Linked DNA regions of Chelatococcus sp. YT9. The protein of the gene in region 2 binds, or shares a complex with, the protein of the main gene of each other region. Links are inferred from orthologs where the notes say so. Each region holds a gene or a part of one and is shown on either strand. Other genes may lie near its edges.

What was found. The genes of interacting proteins can lie anywhere in the genome.
Region 1: the proteins of accB (region 2) and accD are in contact, whole or in part, in a solved structure (PDB 8UXZ), measured with the Escherichia coli proteins. The link is inferred for Chelatococcus sp. YT9 from one-to-one orthologs.

The regions. Positions count from the first base shown.
Region 1 is NZ_JAHBRW010000001.1:1,515,900-1,518,686, forward strand. It holds accD (acetyl-CoA carboxylase, carboxyltransferase subunit beta), read right to left. Parts: upstream 1,961-2,787; coding sequence 1,040-1,960; downstream 1-1,039. Other genes in the region: KIO76_RS06825 (bifunctional folylpolyglutamate synthase/dihydrofolate synthase), read right to left, coding at 1-1,007; trpA (tryptophan synthase subunit alpha), read right to left, coding at 2,010-2,787.
Region 2 is NZ_JAHBRW010000001.1:4,180,337-4,185,411, reverse strand. Bases 847-3,697 are described here. They hold accB (acetyl-CoA carboxylase biotin carboxyl carrier protein), read right to left. Parts: upstream 2,585-3,697; coding sequence 2,108-2,584; downstream 847-2,107. Other genes in these bases: KIO76_RS19260 (DsbA family protein), read right to left, coding at 3,338-3,697; aroQ (type II 3-dehydroquinate dehydratase), read right to left, coding at 2,581-3,075; accC (acetyl-CoA carboxylase biotin carboxylase subunit), read right to left, coding at 847-2,099. Also shown: aat (leucyl/phenylalanyl-tRNA--protein transferase), read right to left, coding at 1-612; more of accC, read right to left, coding at 732-846; more of KIO76_RS19260, read right to left, coding at 3,698-4,120; KIO76_RS19255 (M48 family metalloprotease), read right to left, coding at 4,173-5,075. UniProt on the Escherichia coli protein: This protein is a component of the acetyl coenzyme A carboxylase complex; first, biotin carboxylase catalyzes the carboxylation of the carrier protein and then the transcarboxylase transfers the carboxyl group to form malonyl-CoA.

The sequences.
Region 1 (2,787 bases), 2.7 Mb from region 2 along the record:
CTGCTCTCTTCCATGTCAGCCATGGCGCTGGCGACGGCGCGGCCTCCATCCGGGTTGTGCCCCCCGTCGAGCCAGATTTCAGCGCCGTCAGGCGCATGCCCGATGAGATCGCCGCGTGTCAGGCGCTGCATCCGTGCTGGCCAGTCCGCGGTTTTGACTCCCGCCTCATACGCGGTGACCGGTAGACGATCGAAGCCGCCGGTTCGCAGCGCCGCGATCGCGGTGCCCGCATTGATATGCTGGTGGCGGCCAGTCAGGCGAGGCAGCGGTAGATCGAGGAGGCCGCGCTCGTCCTGATAGACGAGGCGCCCGCCTTCCTCATGCACGGAAAAATCCTGTTCGCCGATGATCAGCGGCGCCCCGATGCGCTCGGCTCGAGCTTCCAGCACGGCTGAGGCCTCTGGATCCTGCGGCGCGAGGACCGCGGGCACGCCGCGCTTGAAAATCCCGGCCTTGGCCGCGGCGACACTGGTGATGCGGTTGCCCAGATATTCAGGATGGTCCAGTGAGACGGGCGTCACCACCGTCACCAGCGGCTCCGAGATAACGTTGGTGGCATCGGCCTCACCGCCGAGCCCCACTTCGAGAAGGAGGACGTCAGCCGGATTTTCCGCAAACAGCAGAAACGCCGCAGCTGTCGTGATCTCGAAGAAGGTGATCGGCTCGCGGCCGTTGGCCTCCTCGCAGCGACGGAACGCATCGAGCAGGCGCTGCTCGTCGACGATGCGGCTGCCGCCGGGGGCCCCGAGCCGGATGCGCTCGTGGTAACGCACCAGATGCGGCGAGGTATAGACATGCACCGCCAGCCCCGCAGCCTCCAGAATGGCGCGCATGAAGGCGATGGTGGAGCCCTTGCCGTTCGTGCCGGCGACATGGATGACCGGCGGAAGCCGGTTCTCTGGATGGCCTAGGGTCGCCAGCAAGCGCGCGATGCGGCCGAGCGAAAGGTCGATCACCTTGGGATGGAGCGCAAGAAAACGCGCCAGCAGGGCATCGGATGAATCCATTGCTTCTTGCTCCGCGCAGCCTCGCCGGCGACCTACTCCGCGGCGGCTTCCAGCATCTGCTGCGGTTCCGGCGCTGGCTCGTCCTTCACCTCCGCCGCAGGCGCGGCGGGCATTCGCATCAGGAGCCGGCTCAGGCGGGCGATCGTTGCCTTCAAGTCATGGCGATGGACAACCATGTCGACCATGCCGTGATCCTTGAGATATTCCGAGCGCTGGAAGCCCGGCGGCAGCTTTTCGCGGATGGTTTGCTCGATGACGCGGGGTCCGGCGAAGCCGATGAGCGCGCCTGGCTCGGCGATATGAACGTCGCCCAGCATGGCATAGGACGCTGTGACGCCGCCTGTGGTCGGGTTTGTGAGCACGACGATATAGGGGAGCTTCGCGTCTCGCAGGCGCTGCACGGCGACCGTCGTGCGCGGCATTTGCATGAGCGAGAGGATACCCTCTTGCATGCGCGCTCCGCCTGACGAGACGAAGAGAACGAAAGGCGTGCCACGGCTGCGCGCGGTGTCGAGGCCCGTAATGATGGCCTCGCCGGCCGCCATGCCGAGCGATCCGCCCATGAATTCGAAATCCTGGACCGCGATTGTCGTCTTCTGGCCCTCGACATCGCCGACGCCGACCAGTACCGCGTCCTGCATGCCGGTCTTGGCCTTGGCGTCGCGAAGGCGATCGACGTAGCGCTTCTCATCCCGGAACTTGAGCGGATCGACCGCAGCTTCAGGCGTCGGAATCGCTTCCCACCGGGCGTCGTCGAACATCGCCTTCAGGCGATTGGCCGCCGTCATGCGCAGGTGATAGTTGGAACCGGGAATGACGTAGAGATTCGCCTCCACGTCCTTGTGGAACACCATCTGCCCCGTATCTGGGCATTTGATCCAGAGGTTCTCCGGCACTTCGCGCTTGAAGAGCGTTTTGATCTTCGGCCGAACGACGTCGGAGATCCAATTCATCGTTTATCCATCCTTCCAGATGTCGCGGCTATGAACGCCGGGCAGTCCTTCAAGCCTCGACGCGTTGGCCGTCACGTACACCGGCGGCAAGTTCCCCGACGAGGCTGGCTACGGCTTCCACGGTCCCCGCCCCAGCCTTGCCGTCTGCATCCAGCGAGCGGCGTACCGTTTCGACCAGGGCCGATCCGACAACCACCCCATCGGCCACCTTCGCCACCTCGGCTGAATGGGCGCGGCTCTTCACACCGAAGCCCACTACAACAGGAAGGTGGGTATGCGCCTTGATCCGGTCAACCGCCAAGCCCACTTCCGCAAAGTCGGGGGTCGCCGACCCAGTGATACCGTTAATGGAGACGTAATAGACGAATCCGCTGGTGTTCGCGAGCACCGTCGGCAACCGCCTGTCGTTGGTGGTCGGGGTTGCGAGCCGGATGAAGGCGACGCCGGCTTCAAGCGCCGGCAGGCAGAGTTCGGCGTCTTCCTCCGGTGGCAGGTCCACGACAATCAGACCATCGACACCGGCTGCCTTGGCATCGGCGAGGAAGCGCGGGACACCGTAGATATAGATGGGGTTGTAGTAGCCCATCAGGATGATCGGCGTGTCCTTGTCGGCTTCACGGAAGGCCGCGACCATGGCGAGGGTCTTCGCCAGGGTTTGCCCACCTTTCAGTGCGCGCTGCGACGAGAGCTGGATGGCCGGGCCGTCCGCCATCGGATCTGTAAAGGGCATGCCGATTTCAATGAGATCGGCACCGGCACCGGGCAGGGCCTTGATGATGGCGAGCGATGTATCGGGATCGGGATCTCCCGCCGTCACGAAGGTGACC
Region 2 (5,075 bases):
GGGCCAGCTCCACCAATCACCTCGGAGCTCAAGCGCGGCCTCGAGCTCCGCCATATAGGCCTTGCGGGGCACGGCGAGCGCGCCGAAACGAGCCAGGTGATCCGTGACGAACTGGGTGTCGAGCAAGGTGTAGCCGCCGCGCCTGAGGCGTGCGACTAGATGCACCAGGGCAATCTTCGAGGTGTCCCGCTCGCGGTGAAACATGCTCTCGCCGAAAAAGGCAGCGCCTAGCGAGACGCCGTAGAGACCCCCGACGAGGCGGCCTGCATCACGGACTTCGACGGTGTGGCAATAGCCTAGGTCGAACAGCTCACCATAAAGCTCGCGGATGCGGCCGTTGATCCAGGTTTCTTCGCGGCCATCGTCCGGCGCGGCGCAACCCGCAATCACCGCATCGAAGTCCTGGTCGACGGTGACCTCGAAACGGTCCAGCGCGACGGTGCGCGCCAGGCGCTGCGGGATGTGGAAGCCGTCGAGAGGAATGATTCCGCGCTCTTTCGGCTCGACCCAGAACAGGCTGGGATCGTCGGCGTTCTCAGCCATTGGAAAAAGCCCGCTCGCATAAGCCCTGAGCAGGATCTCCGGCGTGATTTCGACCGACGACCGATTCATCACCGCCCTATGCCGAGACGGAGGATAGGGATCAGTGGTGATCCATATCCAGAGAACATAATGAAAATCAAATAGATACAGCGTTATGCTGATCTGGTCAGATAGCTTTAGCTTTTCTCTTAGGCGGAGGCCATGATCTCGTCGACCCCGCCATCATTCAGGAAATGCTCCAGCCAGTGGATATCATAGATCCCGTTCTGGATATCCTGGTTGCGGACCAGGGTCCGGAAAAGTGGCAGGGTTGTCTCGATGCCATCCACCACGAATTCATCCAGCGCACGTCGCAACCGCATCAGGCATTCTGTACGTGTGCGCCCGTGGACGATCAGCTTGCCGACGAGCGAATCGTAATGCGGGGGAATACGGTAGCCTTGATAGACGGCCGAATCGACACGCACACCGAGACCGCCCGGCGGGTGAAAATAGGTGATCGTGCCCGGCGAAGGGCGGAAGGTGGCGGGATGCTCGGCGTTGATCCGGCATTCGACGGCGTGACCCTCGATCTGGACGTCCTTCTGGGAGATCGAGAGCGGGTTGCCGGCCGCTATCCGGATCTGCTCGTTGACCAGATCAATCCCGGTGATCATCTCGGTGACCGGATGCTCCACCTGGATGCGCGTGTTCATCTCGATGAAATAGAACTCGCCGTTCTCGTAGAGGAACTCGACCGTGCCCGCGCCGAGATAGCCGAGCTTCTGCATCGCCTTGGCGACTGTATCGCCGATGCGCTCGCGCTCGGAATGGTTGAGCGCGGGCGAGGGCCCTTCCTCCCACACCTTCTGGTGGCGGCGCTGCAACGAGCAATCGCGCTCGCCGAGGTGGATGGCGTTGCCCTTGCCGTCCCCGAGCACCTGAATTTCAATGTGACGGGGCTTCTCGAGATATTTCTCGATATAGACCGCGTCATCGCCGAAGGCAGCTTGCGCTTCCGCACGGGCGGTTGCGAGGGCGTGCTCCAATTCGCCGGCCGAGCGTGCCACTTTCATGCCGCGACCGCCGCCGCCGGCCGCCGCCTTGATGAGCACGGGATAGCCGATATCAGCCGCAACCCGTGCAGCCTCCTCGGCGTCGGTGATGCCACCATCCGACCCCGGCACGCAAGGGATGCCAAGGCTGCGTGCTGTGCGCTTGGCTTCGATCTTGTCGCCCATCAGCCGAATGTGCTCAGCTTTCGGACCGATGAAGGTGATGCCGTGATCGTTGAGGACCTCGGCGAAATGGGCGTTCTCCGAGAGAAAGCCATAGCCGGGATGAATGGCATCGGCGCCCGTGATCTCGCAGGCTGCGATCAGGGAGGGGATATTCAGGTAGCTCTCGCGCGCAGCAGGCGGGCCGATGCATACGCTTTCGTCGGCGAGCCGCACATGCATGGCATCCGCATCCGCCGTGGAGTGCACCGCAACCGTCGCGATGCCGAGTTCCTTGCACGCGCGCAAAATTCGCAGGGCGATTTCCCCGCGATTGGCGATGAGGATCTTGTCGAACATCGGCATCGTCATTCGATCACGAGAAGCGGCTCGCCGTATTCTACCGGCTGCCCGTCTTCGACCAGAATGGCGGTCACGACGCCTGCACGTGGTGCCACGATGTCGTTGAAGGTCTTCATCGCCTCAACGAGCAAAAGCTTGTCGCCCTTTTCGACACGCGTCCCGATATCAATAAACGGTTTGGCGTCGGGGGAGGGGCGGAGGTAGGCGGTGCCAACCATCGGTGACGTCACATTGCCGGGATGATGCGCGTCGGGTTTGGCCGGCGCGGAAACCGCAGCCGGGATCGGGGCCGGCGCTACCGGGACGGGGGCAGCTGCAACAGGCACATGCACCGCCGTCGTCACGTTGCGCGCCACACGAATGCGCAAGTCCCCCTTCTCGACTTCGATCTCGGTGAGATCTGTCTCGGAAATCAGGCGGGCCAGTTCGTGGACGAGTTCAGGATCGATCGGGCTTTGCTTGGCTGTTGGCAGTTTCGTCATTGAGAGGTTCCGGTAGCCTTGGCGGCAGTCTTGTGAGCTTTGGTACGATCGCGCTTTTCAAGGATTGGCACGAGCGCGTCAAAGGCCAGATCGTAGCTCGCTGCGCCGAAGCCGCAGATGACCCCGATCGCGACTGCAGCGATTGTGGAGTGGTGGCGAAATTCCTCACGCGCATGCACATTCGAGAGATGCACTTCGATGGCGAGGGCATCGACGCTCTTGATCGCGTCGCGCAAAGCGATGGAGGTATGGGTATAGGCGGCCGCGTTCAGGATGATGCCGGCGCCGGCCAACCCCGCTTCCTGGATGAAGGTGACCAAATCGCCTTCGCTGTTGCTCTGGCGGAAGGTCAATGCGACGTCACCCTGAGCGGCCGCACGATCGCGCAGGCGCTGCTCGATATCGGCCAGGGTCAAGCTGCCATAGGTTTCAGGCTCGCGCCGTCCCAGCAGGTTGAGATTGGGGCCGTTGATGACGTGAATCGCGACCATATCCGCTCGAAGGTTACGCCAAAACGAAAACGGGGGTCTTGGCTGATTGAGTTCAGTGGCAAGATTGACCCAATGGCAAGAGAACTTGGTGGCTGCGATCAAACTGCCAACAGAATTCCCGAGCCACGACGGTGCCCTGCCGCTCCATCGCAAGGGCGCGTATTAGCGCGAACCGCGAGCGAGGGGAAGAGCAGGCGGTCCGCACCGATCGTCGCGCGACGACCTCGTCTCCCAAACGACCGGCGCAGGGCTCGCTATCGGGTTAGGAACAGGTGGTACGCCCGCATTGACGGACAGCGGCAATGGCCTGTTTCAGCGGATCATGCCCAACCGCGCCGAAGACCACATCCTTGCCGAGCACGAAGGCCGGAGTTCCAGTCAGGGAAAGCCGGTCTCCCAGCGCGAGCGTGTCCCTTACTTCCGCCTTGAGCGCTTCTGAGGTCGCGTCCTTCTCGAGGCGGGCCATATCGAGCCCCATTTCCTTCGCGACGGCGACCGCCCGCTCTTTGCCGACGAGACCCTTCGAGCTCATCAGGCGGCTGTGATAGTCGAAGAACTTCTCTCCTGGGAGCTGATGCTGGGCAGCCCGCGCGTAGAGCGCAGCATCCAGCGATTCAGGGCGGAGAATTGGGAAATCCTTCAGGATGACGCGCAGCTTGGGGTCCTGCTTCACGAGCATGGTGACATCGTCAAGAGCGCGCTTGCAGTAGCCGCAGTTATAGTCGAAGAACTCGACAAGGGTGACGTCGCCCTTCGGATTGCCGACGACGATATTGCCCTCGGCCTCGTAGAGGGCGGCCATCTCCCCCGCCACGGCATCTTCCTGCGCCTTGCGCTGGCTCTCCTGCTGGCGCTTCTCCAGCTCGACCATAGCTTCCTGAAGCACCTCGGGATTGCGAAGGAGATACTCCCGCACGACCTGCTCGATCGCCGTCTTTTCCGTGGCCGACAGTTCCGCGGCCGCGGCTGGCACAGAGAAAAGTGGCGGTGTCGCGATGAGCACCGCGGCGATGGTTGCGGCGCGCGAAAGGAACGAAAAGCGCATGCACGATATCCAATCTGTCAAAAGCGTTCACACCCTGTGCGCCCGGATTGTGTCACTTACCCGGCGGCCGCTCCGGTTGATAGGCTAAAATGTCATCGGCGCGCAGCCAGGCTGGCGAATTCGGCTTGAGCTTCGCTTTCGCGCGGGTCGCCTGCGTGGCGGCTTGGTCCCATTCGCCTCGGGCGAAATAGTACTGGCTCGCCGCAAGCTCGGCCATGCCGATATCTCCCTTCCGGGCGTAGGCCGTCGACAGATCGCGGAATGCGCCGGCGAGCTCCGGCTCACGTTGGGTCGCGTTCGACAGCTCCCGTATGGCTTGGTCGGTGGTGCTTGGATCGCCGGAGGCGACCATAGCGCGACCGAGCATGGCACGAATCAGCGAAGAGGACGGGGCGAGGGCGACGGCCTGACGCAAGGGCGCGATTGCCTCGCGTGCCCGGCCGCTCTCTAGCAGAGCCTGGCCCTTCATTTCCCAGAAATAGGGATTTTTGGGCTGTTCCCGCAAAAGTTCGTCCATCAAGGTCACGGCCTGGCTGGATCGGGCTGTCCTGTAGGCGAGGATCGCGCGGGCATAGCGCGCCGCCACCGAACGGTCGCTGGGGGGATAGCGGCGCATCACCGTCTCGGGCCGCTCTGTGAAGCCCGACAACTTGGCGCGCATCAGCTCATGCCTGGCGACGAGGGATGCGGAATCTTTCGCGTTGTAAGCAGGGCTCTTGGTGGCCAGCAGCTCAAGGGCCGACATCCGCTCCTGGGGCAGAGGATGGCTGAGCACATAAGGGTCGAGGCCGGACGTGCGGAACAGCGCGTTGTCCCCCATGCGCTTCATTGTGTCGAGCAGGCCCTTGGCCGATTGCCCGGTCGCGGTCAGATAGCGAACGGCCGCCTGATCCGCGGCTTGTTCCTCCGAGCGCTGGTAGGATAGGAGATTACGCCGAACGAGTTCCTGTGATCC